DNA from 4 places in the Bacillus sp. iso_77 genome. Region 4 is predicted to be linked to each of the others. Evidence: riboswitches for the same ligand, from Rfam matches in the RefSeq annotation. Region 4 holds a riboswitch; each other region holds the start of a gene.
The links. A riboswitch is a leader RNA that binds a small molecule or an ion and turns the genes downstream of it on or off. The one in region 4 is predicted to bind S-adenosylmethionine.
Positions count from the first base shown of each region.

Region 1: another riboswitch for S-adenosylmethionine. It lies ahead of AC0VYC_RS05435 (bifunctional homocysteine S-methyltransferase/methylenetetrahydrofolate reductase); the one in region 4 lies ahead of mtnW (2,3-diketo-5-methylthiopentyl-1-phosphate enolase).
Region 2: another riboswitch for S-adenosylmethionine. It lies ahead of AC0VYC_RS07525 (YezD family protein); the one in region 4 lies ahead of mtnW (2,3-diketo-5-methylthiopentyl-1-phosphate enolase).
Region 3: another riboswitch for S-adenosylmethionine. It lies ahead of AC0VYC_RS17945 (sugar ABC transporter substrate-binding protein); the one in region 4 lies ahead of mtnW (2,3-diketo-5-methylthiopentyl-1-phosphate enolase).

Region 1 is NZ_CM149683.1:1,087,995-1,092,590, forward strand. Features, by position in the region: gene metH (methionine synthase) at 1-201, opposite strand, end outside; gene AC0VYC_RS05435 (bifunctional homocysteine S-methyltransferase/methylenetetrahydrofolate reductase) at 185-2,026, opposite strand; SAM riboswitch class I at 2,105-2,223, opposite strand; gene AC0VYC_RS05440 (YajQ family cyclic di-GMP-binding protein) at 2,305-2,796, opposite strand; gene AC0VYC_RS05445 (CvfB family protein) at 3,023-3,871, shown strand; gene AC0VYC_RS05450 (BMP family lipoprotein) at 4,029-4,596, shown strand, end outside.
Region 2 is NZ_CM149683.1:1,479,474-1,484,069, forward strand. Features, by position in the region: gene AC0VYC_RS07505 (dihydroorotate dehydrogenase electron transfer subunit) at 1-477, shown strand, start outside; gene AC0VYC_RS07510 (dihydroorotate dehydrogenase) at 471-1,403, shown strand; gene pyrF (orotidine-5'-phosphate decarboxylase) at 1,375-2,079, shown strand; gene pyrE (orotate phosphoribosyltransferase) at 2,087-2,725, shown strand; SAM riboswitch class I at 2,884-2,986, shown strand; gene AC0VYC_RS07525 (YezD family protein) at 3,061-3,207, shown strand; gene AC0VYC_RS07530 (phosphoadenylyl-sulfate reductase) at 3,253-3,954, shown strand; gene AC0VYC_RS07535 (inorganic phosphate transporter) at 3,968-4,596, shown strand, end outside.
Region 3 is NZ_CM149683.1:3,480,286-3,484,881, reverse strand. Features, by position in the region: gene AC0VYC_RS17950 (right-handed parallel beta-helix repeat-containing protein) at 1-1,376, shown strand, start outside; SAM riboswitch class I at 1,494-1,603, shown strand; gene AC0VYC_RS17945 (sugar ABC transporter substrate-binding protein) at 1,777-2,895, shown strand; gene AC0VYC_RS17940 (sugar ABC transporter ATP-binding protein) at 2,968-4,464, shown strand; gene AC0VYC_RS17935 (ABC transporter permease) at 4,461-4,596, shown strand, end outside.
Region 4 is NZ_CM149683.1:1,281,833-1,286,428, forward strand. Features, by position in the region: gene mtnK (S-methyl-5-thioribose kinase) at 1-428, opposite strand, end outside; gene AC0VYC_RS06500 (pyridoxal phosphate-dependent aminotransferase) at 835-2,025, shown strand; SAM riboswitch class I at 2,070-2,171, shown strand; gene mtnW (2,3-diketo-5-methylthiopentyl-1-phosphate enolase) at 2,271-3,488, shown strand; gene AC0VYC_RS06510 (2-hydroxy-3-keto-5-methylthiopentenyl-1-phosphate phosphatase) at 3,489-4,184, shown strand; gene AC0VYC_RS06515 (methylthioribulose 1-phosphate dehydratase) at 4,148-4,596, shown strand, end outside.

The DNA of each region.
Region 1 (4,596 bases), 190 kb from region 4:
TAAATCTGCACTTGCTTCAAGATATTGCCGGTGAATCGTGGAAATAATATGAGGGGCTGTGACGTTCAAATATTCGTTACAGCCTTCATACTCTTCTCCGCCGAAATCCTCTGCTGTGAGATCGGCGTTTTGAATCATTGTGCCCATTGCACCGTCAAGGACGAGGATGCGTTTTTTGAGCTGTTCAGTGATAGTTGGCATGGATGTTTGGCTCCTTTTCTTTCTGATGGATGTAAGTTGTCAGTTCTGCTGTTAAATCTGATCGAAGGAAAGGGGTAATTAAATAGATACCATTAAACAATTCGCAGGCTGTATCTAATAAAGAGCGGGCAATCGCTAACCCTTCTGTCCGCTGCTTTTCTTTATCTTCGCCTGCCTTGGCCATAATCTCACGAATCGAGTCAGACAATTTAATGCCGGGAATTTCATGATGAATAAACTCAGCATTTCGGCTGCTTGTTAGCGGCATAATACCGATGTAAATCGGTTTATCCAAATGTCGGCTTTCTTCATGAATCTTCACAAGCTGTTCCTCAGAGTAAACAGGTTGTGAAATAAAATAATCGGCACCATATTCGATTTTCTTCTCGAGGCGTTTGACCGCTTTATCAATATGACGGACATTGGGATTAAACGCGCCAGCCACTGAAAAATTAGTCTTTTTCCCGAGCGGTTTCCCAGAGAAAGATAGCCCCTCGTTAAATTGTTTGATCAGACGGATCAAATCAAAGGAGGTTAAATCATACACAGATGTCGCACCTGGGAAGTCTCCAATTTTAGACGGATCGCCTGTGATGGCTAAAATATCGGTTAGTCCAAGCGTGTCCAGTCCCATTAAGTGGGATTGGAGTCCAATCAAATTGCGATCACGACATGTGATATGGACAAGTGAACGCATATCAAGCTGCTGTTTTAATAAAGCGCCGCATGCCACATTGCTAATACGCGGGGTAGCTAGAGAGTTATCGGCCAGTGTGAGGGCATCAATGCCTGCACTTTTTAATTCGTTCGCTGCGATAAGGAATTTTTCAAAGTTCAGCTTCTTCGGCGGGTCCAGCTCGACGATAATCGAACGTTTTTTCACAGCAAGCTCGTCAAGACCTGGTTCTGTTCGTTGATCTTGGATGGAAATGATTTCTTCTTTTAATACTTTCACTTCTTTTTCGGTGATAGGTGCTAAATCTTTGACCGCCTCAGCCATGGCGCTAATATGCTGAGGGGTTGTTCCGCAGCAGCCTCCAATGATTCGTGCGCCTTGATTTCTAAACTCAAGTGCACTTTTTCGGAAATAATCATTATCTGTATCATAGACGAGTCTGCCTTCTTCAAGGGAGGGGAGACTACTGTTTGGATAGACAGATAAATGCGAATTTTGCAAAAGTGGAACGCCTTCAAGTGCCTGAATCATATGATAAGGGCCTAATCGGCAGTTAATGCCGACGACATCAGCGCCAAGTGAGGATAATTCAGATAAACCGTCTTTTAGCGGTGTACCGTCCTGCAATACACCTTGCTCATGCATGGAGACGTTCATGACAATCGGAAGCGCTGTTTCTTTGCGAGCAATCTCAAGAACGGCTTTTGCTTCTTCAATATCGTAATACGTTTCAAGCAGTAACCCATCAGGCTCTTCATTTAAAAGGATATAGAGCTGTTCTCTAAAGCTCCGTTTAATCTCGTCTAAAGAGTAGGCATTTTTGTTAAATGTTCGAATGCCGCCGATTGTTCCGAGGACATAAGCTGAGCCAGCGGCTGCTTTGGCAATTTGTACAGCTTTTGTGTTGATGCGTTTTGTTTCTTCCTCTAAACCGTAGCGGGATAGTTTAATATAATTCGCACCGTATGTGTTCGTTTGAATAATGTCCGCTCCAGCTTGCACATATGCTTCGTGCACTCTTTTGACTTCATCTTCTTTTGATAAATTTAATTCTTCAAAGCAGCGGTCAATGCCATAAGAGTATAAAAGTGTTCCCATTGCTCCATCAGCAATCAGTACGCGATTTTGTAAGTCTTGTAATAGGCCCATTGGTTTCCTCCTTATTTCTATGTAACAAAAAAAGCCTTCTGATAAGAAGAAGACTTTTTGGCTGTATTGAAATTCTTCTCCTTATCTTCCAAGCAGTTGCTTGCTGGATTTAGCACCTTGGTCATAGAAAATAGATTTCTACTACACCGGTTGCTGAGGCTTCACAGGGCCAGTCCCTCTGCCTCTCTTGATAAGAAAGCGATATGAACATGTCAATGAATTGAACTTCCATCAACTGTATCGAAAAAATCGGAAATAATCAATGGAAAATTTGAAATTTATCGAAAATTTATAAATTGGACGTCAATCGGTAAATCTGCCTTGCGCATGAGCGCCATCACTTCTTGTAAATCATCTTTATTTTTTCCTGTCACACGCACTTGGTCATCTTGAAATTGCGACTTTACTTTTATACCAGATTGTTTGATCAAGGCATTGATCTTTTTGGCATTGTCCTTATCAATCCCGCTAATCAGCTTTGCACGCTGGCGAACGGTTCCACCTAGGGCATGTTCTGTTTTTCCGTAGTCAATGTTTTTAGTCGGTACGTTTCGTTTAATCAGTTTTGTCACAAGGACATCCTTTAGCTGCTCCAGCTTGAAGTCATCATCAGAAATGAGAACGAGTTCTTCTTTTTCTAGTGAAATATCACTTTTACTTCCTTTAAAATCATAACGGTTTTTAATTTCTTTCAGTGCTGCTTGAATGGCGTTTTGCACTTCTGGCAGCTCCACCTTCGATACAATATCAAATGAACTTTCTTTTGCCATCACATATGACCTCCAACTATAGATATTGCGTCTATTTTATCATGCCCATAGGGGAAGAAGAAACTTTATCGAAGCGAGTTCAGATGCATGCGGTATAATTCAAGTACAGTTTGTCCACTTTAGCTAACAGAACTAGAGATGTTCATGATGACAGAAGTATAGTAGAATAAAGTGAATCAAAAGATGAACGAACGCTCTTTTAAGGGCAGATAGGAAGGAAGAGAACATGAGACCAGGTGAGCAACTGACCTTGCAAATAGATAACGAGATGGAATACGGCTACTTTTTAACAGATGGCGAAGATTCTGTTCTCCTACATCGCAGTGAGATGACAGAGGATATTGGAGATCGTGATGAAGTAGAGGTCTACTTATATGTAGATCATGAGGAAAGACTGGCAGCGACGATGAAAATTCCTAAAATCAATGCACATACATACGATTGGGTAGAAGTCGTAGACGTTGTAGAAGATATGGGTGCTTTTGTCGATATAGGTTTGTCAAAGGATGCACTTGTTGCAACTGAACACCTCCCGCCTTTTGAGGAAGCGTGGCCGAAAAAAGGCGACAAACTATACTGTATGCTCAAAGTGACAAGTTACGGGAGAATGTTCGCAAAACCAGCCACTGAAGATGTGATCAGTGAATTATTTACTGAGGCGCCAGAAACGTTAATGAACAAAGAAATGACGGGAACGATTTATCGCTTAATTGCGACAGGTTCTTTTATGCTGACAGATACAGGCGTGCGTGGGTTTATCCACCGCACGGAACGAAAGGAAGAGCCTAGATTAGGATCGACCGTGACAGGACGCGTCATTGCAGTGAAAGAGGACGGAACCGTGAACGTTTCTCTGCTGCCTAGAAAACAGGATGCATTATCTGTCGATGCAGAAGAAATTTTAACTTACATGAGAACGAGAAACGGTGCAATGCCTTACGGGGATAAAAGTGATCCAGAAGATATCCGAGAAAGATTTCAAATGAGCAAAGCAGCCTTCAAACGAGCATTAGGTCATCTGATGAAAAATGATCTTGTTTACCAAAAAGAAGGATGGACATACGAGAAAAAGTGAGCATTTGCTCACTTTTTTTATTTTTATCATAAATAATGGTTTTTTTCAGTGAAAAAAGTCATGAAAAAAGCTGAAAATCCTTCACTTTATCATTGAAACAATGCCTCTCAAATCCGATAAATAAGGGGTAAGGATGATAAAAGGAGTGTGTTTTTGGATGAAAGTGAAGATTTCATTACTTCTGATGGCAGCGATGATCATGGTACTCGCCTCATGCAGCAATCAGCAGGGAGGACCACCGATATCAAATGCGAAGCATATTGGTGTCATGCTGACGGATGATGGTCTTGGTGATCAATCATTTAACGATTCATCATTTAAAGGATTAGAAAAAGCACGTGATGAGCTTGGCATTGAATTCGATTATAGAGAAATTGCAGAAACCGATACATATGAAAAAGGGCTGACCGAGCTTGTGAAAGATGGAAATGACCTGATCATCGGTGTAGGTTTCAGTATGCAAGAAGACTTAGAAAAGGTAGCGAAAAAATATCCGAAAAAGCAATTTTTACTCATTGATGCTGTGTCTGAATTGAAAAATGTCACATCAGTGACTTTTAAAGAAGAGCAGGGCAGCTATCTAGCGGGAGCACTTGCTGCCATGACAACAAAAAGTGATGTTATTGGTTTTGTGGGCGGAGTCGATGCAGAGGTGATCCACCGATTTGAACAAGGTTATCAAAAAGGCGCAAAATCTGTGAATCCGAAAATCAAGGTCGTATCCA
Region 2 (4,596 bases), 200 kb from region 4:
CCTTCAGTCGTTCAGGCCGGACAGACCGCATTATTAGTCGGTGGAGGAATCGGTGTGCCTCCGCTATATGAACTGTCTAAGCGGTTAACGAAAAAAGGCGTCATCGTAAAACATGTTCTCGGTTTTCAATCGAAAAAGGATGTATTTTATGAGGAGAAGTTTCAAGCACTCGGAGATACGTTTATCGCAACCGTTGATGGGACATATGGTTCGAAAGGTTTCGTGACAAATGTCATTGAAGAGAATGAGCTGGACTTTGATGTCTTGCTTTCCTGTGGACCGACACCTATGTTAAAAGCACTAAAAGACTCTTATCCCGATAAGCCTGTCTATATTTCAATGGAAGAACGAATGGGCTGCGGAATCGGTGCATGCTTTGCTTGTGTCTGTCATACCGATCAGCACGAGAAACCGTACGTTAAAGTTTGTCTGGATGGACCTGTTTTTAAAGCGGAGGAGGTGGCGCTATCATGCTAAACATCGAATTACCCGGCTTATCTTTAAAAAATCCAATCATTCCTGCATCAGGCTGTTTTGGATTTGGAAAAGAATTCGCATCATTATATGACCTTTCCTTGCTGGGTGGCATCATGATTAAAGCCACGACCCTTGAACCGAGATTTGGCAACCCGACACCGAGGGTAGCTGAGACAGGAGCCGGTATGCTGAATGCGATTGGTCTCCAAAATCCAGGTCTAAAAGGCGTGCTTGAACATGAATTACCTTGGCTTGAGCAGTTCGATACCCCTATTATTGCCAATGTTGCTGGATCACAAGTTGATGATTATGTTGAAGTAGCAAAGCAAATTAGTCAAGCAAGCAATGTTCACGCCCTTGAACTGAATATCTCGTGTCCGAATGTGAAAACAGGCGGAATTGCCTTTGGGACCGATCCAGAAATGGCGGCTACATTGACAAAAGCTGTTAAGGAAGTTTCCTCCGTTCCTGTTTATGTGAAACTGTCACCTAATGTAGCCAATATCGTTGAGATTGCTAAAGCGATTGAATCGGCTGGAGCGGATGGACTCACCATGATCAATACCTTGATTGGGATGCGTTTAGATTTAAAAACAGGCAAACCCATTCTTGCCAATAAAACAGGCGGATTATCAGGTCCTGCTGTAAAACCTGTTGCCATCCGAATGGTGCATGAGGTCAGTCAGGCCGTTTCTATTCCGATTATTGGAATGGGCGGGGTGCAAAGCGCTGAAGATGTACTTGAATTTTTACTAGCTGGCGCAAGTGCGGTAGCTGTTGGGACAGCCAATTTTGTGAACCCATTTATTTGCCCGGAAATCATTGATGAACTGCCGAATGTGTTAGCGGCTTATGGGTATTCATCTGTAGAGGAATGCATCGGAAGGAGCTGGAAACATGAAGCACTTGCCCATCATCGCGCTTGATTTTCCGTCAGGACAGGAGGCGCACGCCTTTATAGATCGTTTTGAAGGCACTCCATTATTCGTAAAGGTCGGCATGGAGCTGTTTTACCAAGAAGGTCCTGCCATTATTGATGCACTGAAAGAAAAAAATTGCCGTATTTTCCTTGATCTGAAGCTTCATGACATTCCAACAACTGTGCAAAAAGCGATGAACAGGCTTGCTGCACTTGGTGTTGATTTGGTGAATGTGCATGCAGCCGGCGGGAAAAGAATGATGCAGGCGGCCATAGAGGGGCTTGAAAGCGGAACCCCTGCCGGGCAAAATCGCCCAGGCATTATTGCAGTGACCCAGCTGACAAGCACGTCAGAAGATATGATGAAAAAAGAATTACTAATTGACCGCCCATTGCAAGAGGCTGTGCTTCATTATGGACAATTGGCATATGAAAGTGGACTTGATGGTGTGGTGTGCTCTGTTCATGAATCAAAACAGCTTCATGAACAAATCTCTCCTTCCTTTCTCACTGTGACACCAGGAATTCGCTTACCAAATGATCAAACGGATGACCAAAAGCGTGTGGCGACACCTGCCTTTGCCAAAGAACAGGGTGTTTCACAGATTGTTGTGGGAAGATCGATCACAAAAGCCACAAACCCAGTGGAAGCTTATCAACAAATTTTGAAAGAGTGGGAGTGACTGCCGGATGAAAACGAAAATCGCGAAGCATTTATTACAAATCAAAGCTGTCTCTTTAAAACCAGACGAACCATTTACATGGGCGAGCGGTATCAAATCACCGATTTACTGTGACAATCGCCTCACCTTGTCTTATCCTGAGGTCAGAGGGGACATTGCGGAAGGTTTAAAAGACTTGATTCTCACTCATTTTGAAGGAGCGGAAGTTGTCGCAGGTACAGCTACAGCTGGCATTCCTCATGCGGCATTAGCAGCTGATCGTCTGAATGTACCGATGTGTTATGTAAGAAGTAAACCAAAAGCACACGGAAAAGGAAATCAAATTGAAGGAGCCGTATCACCTGGACAAAAGGTGGTTGTCGTAGAAGACCTCATCTCAACTGGAGGCAGCGTTCTTGAAGTTGTGGCTGCGCTAGAAGAAGAAGGCTGTGACGTACTCGGAGTTGTTGCGATCTTCACTTATGGACTGCCAAAAGCAGCTGCGGCTTTTCAAGAGAAAAACATTCCCTATGTCACGCTGACAGACTATGACACACTGACAGAAGTGGCACTTGAGCTAAAAGCAATTGAGCCTTCTGCTATGAATAAACTAAAACGCTGGAGACAGGATCCTTCGTCTGAATCTTGGATGGAAGAAACGGTCTAAAAAGCTTGTCTTGTTTTAAAAAAGCTGTGCTGCACTGCACAGCTTTTTATTTGGTTAAAAATAGTAAAATAGACTCAAATTTAAATAAAAACTAATCCTATCAATAAAGTCGGGTTGACTTTTGTTTGAATTGTGTTAATATTTAATACAAATTAAAACTCTTATCCAGAGAGGTGGAGGGACTGGCCCGATGAAGCCCGGCAACCTGCGATTTGCAAGGTGCTACTTCCTGCAAAATGATTCTATTTTGAAAGATAAGGAAATCGTGAGCTTCCTCATCTTTCTTTCGGACTGAAAGAAAGTTTTTTTATTTTAACGGTGAGGAGGAAGAGGAGATGGAACTGAAACAAAACCAGGATGAGGACTTAGTGAAGCATATGCAAGAGCTGATTGGGGATATGAAATTCGGTTCAATTACGTTGATCGTTCAGGACGGTCAAGTGATTCAAGTGGAAAAAAATGAAAAAATCAGATTAAAGTAGTGCGGAGAATAGCAATAGAAGCAGTACTCCGGAAGGGGAGAAACAATGTTAACTTATGAAAATTGGCAAGAGCCGTCCATTACATTTCAAGAGGACGATTTGTATAAAGGGGCCCTATCTGTGCTGAAATGGGCGTACGGCCACTATGGTGATCAGCTCGTTTATGCATGCAGTTTTGGCATTGAGGGCATTGTCCTGATCGATCTTATTGCGAAAGTAAAAAAAGATGCAAGAATTGTCTTTTTAGATACAGGTCTGCATTTCAAGGAAACATACGACACCATTGATGCAGTTAAGGAAAGATATCCTGGTTTAGACATCGTGCTGAAAACACCTGAGCTGACGGTGGAAGAGCAGAATGAGCAGCATGGTGATAAATTATGGGAAACGAATCCTCAAAGCTGCTGTCATATGAGAAAGGTCATTCCATTGCAAGAGGCACTATCTGGCTATCCGGCATGGCTGTCTGGTTTAAGAAGAGAGCAGTCGCCTAAACGAGCAGGTACGAACTTCTTAAATAAGGATGAAAAATTCCAATCAGTCAAAGTATGTCCGCTCATCCACTGGACGTGGAAGGACATATGGAGATATGCGTCTAGAGAGGATCTTACTTATAATCCGCTGCATGACCAAGGATATCCAAGCATCGGGTGTGCACCTTGTACACAGCCGGCATTTACTGCTGATGATTTGCGTTCTGGAAGATGGTCAGGGACAGCAAAGACTGAGTGCGGATTACATGAGTAAGGGAGCATAATGTATGGAAATCGCCGCAATTTTATTTAGCTTATTCTTTGCTTTAAATATTGGCGCAAGCGGAGCAGCCGCTTCGATGGGCATCGCATATGGTTCAGGTGCGATCAAAAAGCCAATATACGCGCTCAGCGTTTGTGCAGTTGGAATATTAGCAGGTTCAGTGATTGGCGGCGGCGAGGTCGTCAAAACGATCAGCTCCGGGATTATGCCTGAATCTGTCATCACACTTGAAATTGTGTGTATCATCATTGGCTCGGCCGCATTATCACTTTTCATAGCGAACCTCTTGGCCATTCCTTTATCCACAAGTGAGGTCACAGTAGGAGCTGTGGTCGGTGTGGCAGCCGCATATAAAGTGCTGTATGTGAAATCGATCTTAGTCATTGTCTCTTTTTGGGTGATTATTCCGATTGTTGCCTTTGTTTTTACCTTTGCTGTTGTCAAAATCATCAGATTGTTCCCTAAACGGACATTATCCAAAAAAGGTACATTGATCTTATCTGTTGTTTTGATTATCAGTGGGTTTTTAGAAGCATTTTCAGCCGGCATGAACAATGTCGCCAATGCGGTCGGCCCGCTTGTCGCATCAGGTGTTTTATCAGTCGGGCAAGGAACCCTTTACGGCGGAATCTT
Region 3 (4,596 bases), 1.5 Mb from region 4:
GTTTTGGCTGTCAAGCGATGACGGAGGAGGCTGGTGCGAAGCAAGGTACTGCCTATTACGTCGCAGCAAATGGGAACGACAAACATCCAGGGACAAAGCAAAAGCCTTTCCGTACGCTGAAAAAAGCGGCAAGTATCGCGAAAGCTGGGACAACAGTTTATATGAGAGGCGGTACATACAAAGAGAGATTGATTGTCCGCCATTCTGGAACAAAGAAAGCACCAGTTGTTTTTCAAGCGTATGGAAAAGAGAAGCCTGTCATTAGCGGAGCATCTCTTAAAGGAAATCAAGCAGACGGAGGTCTCGTGAAGCTTGATCAAAAAAGCTATATCACCCTGAAAGGTTTGACAGTCGGTCATATTAAAACGAATAAAGAAGATGTGACACCCATCGGTATATTCATCACAGGAAGCGGCAAAGGCGTCAAACTGCTTAACAACCGTGTGTACGACATTCAGACGACACATCAAAATGGGAATGCTCATGGCATTGCGGTCTATGGAACGAAAGCACCTGCAGCCATTGAAGACATCGAAATCAAAGGAAACACTGTGGAAAAGTTAAAGCTAGGTTTTAGTGAAGCCCTTGTGCTAAACGGAAACGTGAAAAAATTCCGCGTGACACATAATACAGTCCGGCATACGGACAATATCGGGATTGATTTAATTGGTTTTGAGAATGTCGCACCTTCTAAAAAGTATGATCAAGTGCGAAATGGTGTCGTATCTAGAAACAAAGTTTATGAGATTACGAGTGTTGGGAATCCAGCGTACGGCAAGGACATCTCCGCAGGAGGAATCTATGTGGATGGCGGGAAAGACATCGTGATTGATCATAACATCAGCCATCATAATGACCTTGGGATTGAGGTCACAAGTGAACATAAAGGGAAGATGGCCGAACGCATTCGCATTGAGCACAATCAAGTATATTTAAATCGTTATACAGGCATCTCCATCGGCGGCTATGACAAGAAGCGGGGCGGAACCACAAACACGACCATCTCCCATAACATTTTGTACAAAAATGACACAGCCGGCTTAGAAGGCGGTCAATTGCTCATGCAATATCAATCGGTGAACAATCGAATCACGAATAATATCATGACAGCCAGTGCTTCGCATTACTTAGTCGTGAATCTTTACGAAGTGAACAAGAAGAATACATTCCAAAAGAATGTCTACGATGACCGCAAAGGTGCAAAAGCCTCACAGTGGGTATGGCGCGGGAAATGGCTGGAAGGCTACAAAACGTATCGCTCGAAAAGCGGTCAAGATAAAGGATCAGCACACCTCAATCCCCAATTTGTGAATGAGAAAAAATATGATTTCCGTCTTAAGGCATCATCACCTGCTAAGAAAATCATCGGCAGTTAAACAAGGCATTCGGTGCAAATGATCATTTTAGAAATTTTCAAAAAAGTCATTGACATTGATGAGACATCACATTAAAGTAAAGAAGACATTTCAACTAAAACAAATTTCATAACGGATCTCTTATCAAGAGAGGCAGAGGGACTGGCCCTATGACGCCCAGCAACCGTTTCTATTTAAGAAATTGGTGCTAATTCCTGCAAAGCTGTTACAGCTTTGACAGATAAGAGAGGAAGACTTCCCGATACATGTTTCATGCAACGGTGATCAAGCCTCTCTTTATCAAGAGAGGCTTTTTTTGATCTCTTTTTTTAGAATCAAAAGACTGGGTTCACAGGCATATTTCCACTTCTTTACCTAGTTTTCCGATGTGAAAAATAAAACAACTTGAGGAGGAACAGCAATGAAACGTAAATATTGGACATCATCTCTTGTATTATTGACGGTCCTGACCGTGCTATTATCTGGTTGCGGTACGGGATCAAGCGCAGGCTCAAAGGCTAGTGCAAACGAAAAGGTCTCCTTTGACAATGTCCCGAAGCGATTTGCAAAAGGACAGGGAGCAAAAATTAAAGTCATCCGTAAAATTGGCGGGGACGATCATACTGCTCAGTTTTTAGCAGGAACGAAGGCAGAAGGTGAAGCGCTAGGCTTTACAGTAGATGTCTACACGGCAAATGGTGATACGGCGAAGTTTCATGATGCCATTTCTCAAGCACTAGAAGAAAACTATGATGGCTTTATCATCTCTCATGGGGATGATGAGGCGACAGTCGCTGATGTGAAGAAGATCACAGCGAAAGGCATTCCAGTTGTGGCGTTTGATTCAAATCCGAAGCTGAAGGACATCAAAGGGGTCACAGTGACGTCTCAAGATGACGAGCAATTAGCGAAAAAATCATTAGATGCACTCGTGGCTGATTTTAAAGGGAAAGCAAATATTGCGTATCTTTGGGTAGACGGATTCCCTCCAATGGTGAGACGAAACAAGGTGTACCAAGAAACGCTCAAACAGCATACAGGAATCAAGGAACTTGACCGATTTGGCGTTGCGGCCTCTGATACATCAGTTCAAACACAAAATGCGGTTGCGGCTATGCTAAATAAATATCCAAAGGGTAAACTGGATGCGATTTTTGCCACGTGGGATGCATTTGCGATTGGTGCCGCAAGAGCTTTAAAAGAAGCAGGAAGAACCGAAGTGAAAATATACGGTATTGATGTGTCTAATGCCGATCTGCAAGAAATGACTGCGAAAGACAGCCCTTGGAAGTACACTGCCGCTGTCGATCCGAAGCTCATTGGCGCAATCGACGTAAGGATTCTTGCGAAGAAACTAGCTGGCGAGAAAACGCCATCTTCCTATGACCTTGAGGCCTCTCTCATTTCACAAAAGCAGCTTCAGGATGCAGGAAAGGCCATCAATATGGTCAATCTTGCAGATGAAGTAAAAGGATTCGGATCATCGACTGCTTTTGAAGAAGACTGGATGAAGACCTTGAAGAAGCATTATGCAAAATAAACAACGTGCACTCTCTTTTCATAGAGGGTGTTTCGTTTTTCAATTGACGATCAGGAGAGAAGGAGGACACCTATGACAACGCCGCTTGTTCATATGAAAAACATTTCGATTGAATTCCCAGGAGTCAAAGCGTTAGATCAAGCAAATTTCACATTAAAAAAAGGCACAGTCCATGCCCTGATTGGGGCGAACGGCGCTGGGAAGTCAACGTTAATGAAAGTTCTCTCTGGTGCTCATTCACATTTTGAAGGAACCATCCACATCAATGGCGAGGCGGCGACCATTCATACACCGAAGGATGCGGCCTCATACGGTGTGCAGACCGTCCATCAAGAAGTGGATACAGCTCTCGTGCCTTATTTAAGTGTTGGCGAAAATATGATGATTCATGAAATGGAGAAAAAACCATTCGTCTGTTGGAAAGAGATTCACCGCAAGGCAGCACAGCTGTTACAAGAGATGGACATTGACATCTCAACGAAGCGTCTTGTGAGTGATTTGACACTGGCAGAAAAACAAATGGTGCTCATTGCCAAGGCTGTGTCGATCAAATGCAGCATTTTAATTTTAGATGAACCAACCGCTCCACTTAGTCATGCAGAAACAAGCAAGTTATTCTCAATGATTCATCAATTGAAAAAGAACGGCACAGGCATCATTTTTATCTCGCATCGCATGCCGGAGATTTTCAACATCTGTGATGAACTGACTGTGATGAAGAATGGAACTGATGTGGCGGCGCACCTCATTAAAGAAACAGATCCAAAGCAGGTCATTGAAGAAATGCTTGGCGCGCCATTAGAGGATCAATTCCCATCTCGTACAACGCTTGAGGATGCACCGATTGTGCTTGATGTGAAAGAGTTGCATGACCAACATAAATTAAACAACATTCATCTTCATGTGAAAAAAGGAGAAATTCTCGGGATTGCAGGACTAGTCGGTGCTGGTAAAACAGAATTGTGCAAAGCCCTATTCGGCGCCTCAGAAAAAAAATCAGGCACTGTGCAGCTGCATGGTCAAACCATTCATATCAAGTCGCCTCATCACGCTGTGAGAGCGGGTATTGCCCTTGTGCCTGAGGAACGGAGAAAAGAAGGGATTCTAACAGAAGAAACTGTTGGATGGAACGTAACAGCTGCAAGTCTACGTTCGTTTACACGGCCGTTCAGCTTCTTACATCGTTCTAAGGAACGGAAGGCAGCAGATGGAATCGTCAAGCGGCTTGGCGTCAAGACACCTTCTCTTGAAGCGAAGGTGAAGCATCTATCCGGTGGAAATCAACAAAAGATTGCGATTGGAAAATGGCTGTTGGCTGAGGCGGATGTCTATCTCTTTGATGAACCAACCAAAGGTGTAGACGTTGGAGCAAAAAAGGACATTTTCTCCCTCATTGCAGAACTAGCTGCAAGAGGAAAAGCGGTTATTTATGCTTCAAGTGAGCTTTCAGAAATTGCAGGAATTGCCGACCGAGTATACGTCTTATATGATGGCAGCATTGCCCGGGAAATGACGGCACCAATGACTGAAGAAGAGCTTTTATATCATTCAACAGGAGGACAATCATGAGTGAACGACAAGTTTCAGCCCCAGTTCAACAAATCAAGAAACAGCGGCCATCCTTTCATCTGTTTGATTTCTTTTATCAATATGGCACCATCTTAACGATTGTCGTATTGATTGTTGTCTTTGCAGCAGCCA
Region 4 (4,596 bases):
AAAAATTCTCCGACATGATCTGATAAATACGGATAATGTTTTCCGGCAATTAGCCCTTTTCTGACGATTTCAAGGTGTGATAGATCCTCCATTGCCGTCACTGCAAGAGCTGTATCCGAATAATAGACGGCTGGTACAAGATGAGGTGCATACTCTGACTGCTTGATGAGTGCTGCACTTTCAATTCTTGCACGATCTAATGTCAGCGGCCAGCTTTCTCCAACGACCTTTGCGTAAGGAAGGGCCTGCTTGATAATCAGTCCTTTTGCTTGTTTGTGATCATAAATATGAAAGACGTAATTTAAATTTCCGTCACCGATTTCAGTACATGTCAAATGACTGCTCTCCTGAATCAAGCCAAGTCTAATGGCAAGTGCAACTGCCGAACTTTCTGTTAATTCTTCATATGATGCCGTAAGTGTAACCAATTGTTTCCCCTCCAAATCATATAAAAAAGCCTCTTTCTCCTGAGAGAAAGAGGCTTGATGGCGTGTATGCTCGAAGCCTCTCTTATCTCTCAGCACATACGTCTGATGGAATTAGCACCGTGCCCTATAAGACAATGAATTGTCTTGGCGCTGTACTTGCTGCGCCCCACTTCACAGTGGTATTAACGGTCGGTTGCTGTTGGGGTCAAAAGGCCAAATCCCTCGCCCAACTCTCGATAAGAGAAATCAATATGTAATTGTTTCATGTCTGCTTGCATTTCTTAATTCTAGATATTATCAGAGCTGCAGTTCACATGTCAATCTTTTTTCAAAATTGCTTTACAATTCATAAAACAATCCATTACAGTGATTGTATTGTCACGTAACTTGAATAGAAGGTGAAAAAATGGAATTCCAGCAATCGGATGTATTGAAACATTTACCGAAACAATTTTTTGCGTCGCTTGTACAAAAAGTACAGAAAAAAGTGCAGGAAGGGGCAGATGTGATTAATTTAGGTCAAGGAAATCCTGATCAGCCCACTCCTCCACATATTGTGAAAGCGATGCAGGAAGCGGTAGCAAAACCTGAAAATCATCAATACTCCTCATTCCGCGGGACAGCGAAACTAAAAAAAGCTGCAGCTGCTTTTTATGAAAGAGAATATGGCGTCACGCTTGACCCAAAGACAGAGATTGCCATCTTATTTGGAGGGAAAGCGGGACTAGTCGAATTGCCGCAATGTTTACTGAATCCAGGTGATACGCTGCTTGTTCCAGATCCGGGCTATCCTGATTACTGGTCAGGCGCTGTGCTTGCCGGAGCTCGCATGGTCACAATGCCTCTTCTTGAACAAAATGATTTTTTACCTGACTACCACAAATTGTCAGAGCAGGATAAGAATCAAGCAAAATTGATGTACTTAAATTACCCAAATAATCCGACTGGTGCGACTGCAACCCGGACATTTTTTGAAGATACTGTTGCGTTTGCGAATGAAAATAAGATGTGTGTAGTCCATGATTTTGCATATGGCGGCATAGGATTTGACGGCGAAAAGCCCCTTAGTTTCCTGCAAATAGACGGAGCAAAAGAGACAGGTATTGAAATCTATACATTGTCCAAAACGTATAATATGGCTGGTTGGAGAGTCGGTTTTGCAGCAGGGAATGCCTCTGTTATCGAAGCCATTGAGCTTTATCAGGATCACCTGTTTGTGTCACTGTTTAAAGCAACTCAAGATGCAGCAGCAGAAGCACTTTTAAGCGATCAAACGTGCGTACAAGTACAAAATGATCGGTACGAAAAAAGACGAAACACTTGGATTGCTGCATGCAAAGAGATTGGCTGGGACGTCAGTGCGCCAAAGGGCTCGTTTTTTGCTTGGTTAAAGGTGCCTGAAGGGTATACATCGGAAACTTTTTCTGATGTATTATTAGAAAAAGCACATGTTGTTGTTGCACCCGGGAATGGCTTTGGTGCTCACGGTGAAGGCTACGTCAGAGTCGGACTTTTAACAAGTGAGGAGCGGCTAAAGGAAGCCGCTGATCGTATCGCTGCCTTGCAGTTATTTGAAAAAAAGCCATTGACAACGTAAAAAAATGGTGCGATAATTCAGGCAATATTTAAGAAAATTGAATATTCTTATCAAGAGTAGGCAGAGGGACTAGCCCAATGAAGCCCGGCAACCGACTTCCATGAAGCACGGTGCTAATTCTTGCAGCAAGCGCTGAGAGATAAGATTCGGATGAATGAGACGAAACCTCTTTAACGCGCTGATCAAGCACTTAAAGAGGTTTTTTTATTGACCATATACAGGACGCAATCGAAAGGGGATTCCTAGTGAGTGAACTACTGGCAACATACGTACTAACACATCTAGAGGATGAACAAATAGACCGAAAAGCAGAGCAGATCGCACTTGGGTTAACGGTCGGGTCATGGACGGACTTGCCGCAGCTCAAAAAGGAGCAGCTGAAAAAACATAAAGGCCGTGTGGTGAGCGTAAAAGAACAGTCTCCCGCAAATGGTAGTCTGTATCAAACAGAGGTGACCATTGCTTATCCTGAGGCGAACTTTTCAGCTGATATACCAGCGGTGTTGACGACGATTTTTGGAAAGCTTTCACTGGATGGGAAAGTAAAGCTCGTCGATATCGAATTTTCGGAAAGGTTTAAAAGCTGTCTGCCAGGACCGGTATTTGGCATTGAGGGGATACGAAAGAAAGTAGGCGTGTTTGATCGGCCGCTATTGATGAGTATATTTAAAGGCGTGATCGGTCGTGATATGGAGGATTTAAAAGAACAGCTCCGCTTACAGGCTTTAGGTGGAGTAGACTTCATCAAAGATGATGAGATTTTATTTGAAAGCCCATTAGCCCCTTTTGAAGATCGAATCAAGGAAGGAAAAAAGATATTAAAAGAAACATATGAAGAGACAGGACATCGCACGCTTTATGCTGTTAATTTAACTGGTAGAACTTTTGATTTGAAAGATCGAGCAAGAAAGGCAGCCGAACTCGGGGCTGATGCGCTTTTATTCAACGTTTTTGCGTATGGACTTGATGTCATGCAAAGCTTGGCTGAAGATCCAGAGATCCCATTGCCGATCATGGCACATCCGGCAGTGAGCGGTGCAATGACATCATCTCCAGACTATGGATTCTCGCATTCTCTTCTTTTAGGCAAATTAAATCGATATGCTGGTGCTGATTTAAGTCTTTTTCCCTCTCCTTATGGATCAGTCGCCCTTCCGAAAAAAGATGCCATTGGCATTTTCGAAGCATGTGTGAAAGAGGATACAGTTCAACAAACATTTCCTGTCCCTTCAGCAGGCATTCACCCGGGAATGGTGCCGATCTTAATCAAAGATTTTGGACTTGATCATGTCATTAATGCAGGCGGGGGAATTCACGGACATCCGCGGGGAGCAATTGGAGGAGGGAAAGCCTTTCGTTCGATCATTGATGCGGTGGTCAAAAAAGAGTCTATCGAAGAAAAAGCATCAACTTGTCAAGACTTACAAGCAGCACTTGATCTTTGGGGAAGGGTAGCAGAATAAATGAAAAAACCAATTGTATGTTGTGATTTTGATGGTACGATTACGAAAAATGATAATATCATTCGCATCATGAAACAGTTTGCTCCGAAAGAATGGACGAAATGGAAGGATGGTGTTCTAGCAAAAGAGATCACGATCCAAGAAGGCGTCGGGCAGATGTTTCAGTTACTGACGAGTGATCAGAAAGAAGCCATTCGGTCATTTATTTTAGAGGATACAGAGATTCGTGAAGGATTTGAACAGTTTGTCGATGATGTCAAAAAAGCAGACATTCCTTTCTATGTACTCAGCGGCGGTATGGACTTTTTTGTCTATCCTATCCTTGAAGGGATTGTCGAACAAGAGAATATTTATTGTAACCATGCATCATTTAAAGAAGACCATATTCAAATTGAATGGCCGCATGCCTGTGATTCAGAATGCCAAAATGGCTGTGGCTGCTGCAAGCCTTCCATTATTCGAGAACTGACGCAGGAAGATGATTTTATTATCATGATAGGTGATTCAGTGACTGATATTGAGGCAGCGAAACATGCGGATCTCACGTTTGCGCGTGATTATTTACTGAACGAATGTAAAGAGCTAGGGCTCGTACATAAAGAGTATGAAACATTTGTTGATCTAAAAGCGCAATTTGATCAAATAAAGGAAGTGAAGGAATGGCAGACGAGAAGAGTAAACACTGGAAGGAACTAGCAGACGTCAAACGTGAATTGGCACAAAGAGACTGGTTTTACGGAACAAGCGGCAATTTATCGATAAAAGTGTCGGATGATCCCATCACGTTTTTGGTGACGGCAAGCGGCAAAGATAAACGAAAAGAAACCGATGAAGATTTTGTTCTTGTTGATGCAGCAGGTCAGCCGGTTCATCCGAATCAGCCGCTCAGGCCATCAGCTGAAACACTGCTTCACACATACGTTTATGAGCGGACGAAAGCAGGATGTTGTCTTCACGTCCACACGATCGATAACAATGTCATTTCTGAGCTGTATGGCGATAAAGGAGAAGTTCGTTTTAAAGGCAACGAAATCATTAAAGCGCTTGGTTATTGGGAAGAGGATGCAGAAGTTGCTGTTCCTATTATTGAAAACCCAGCCCATATTCC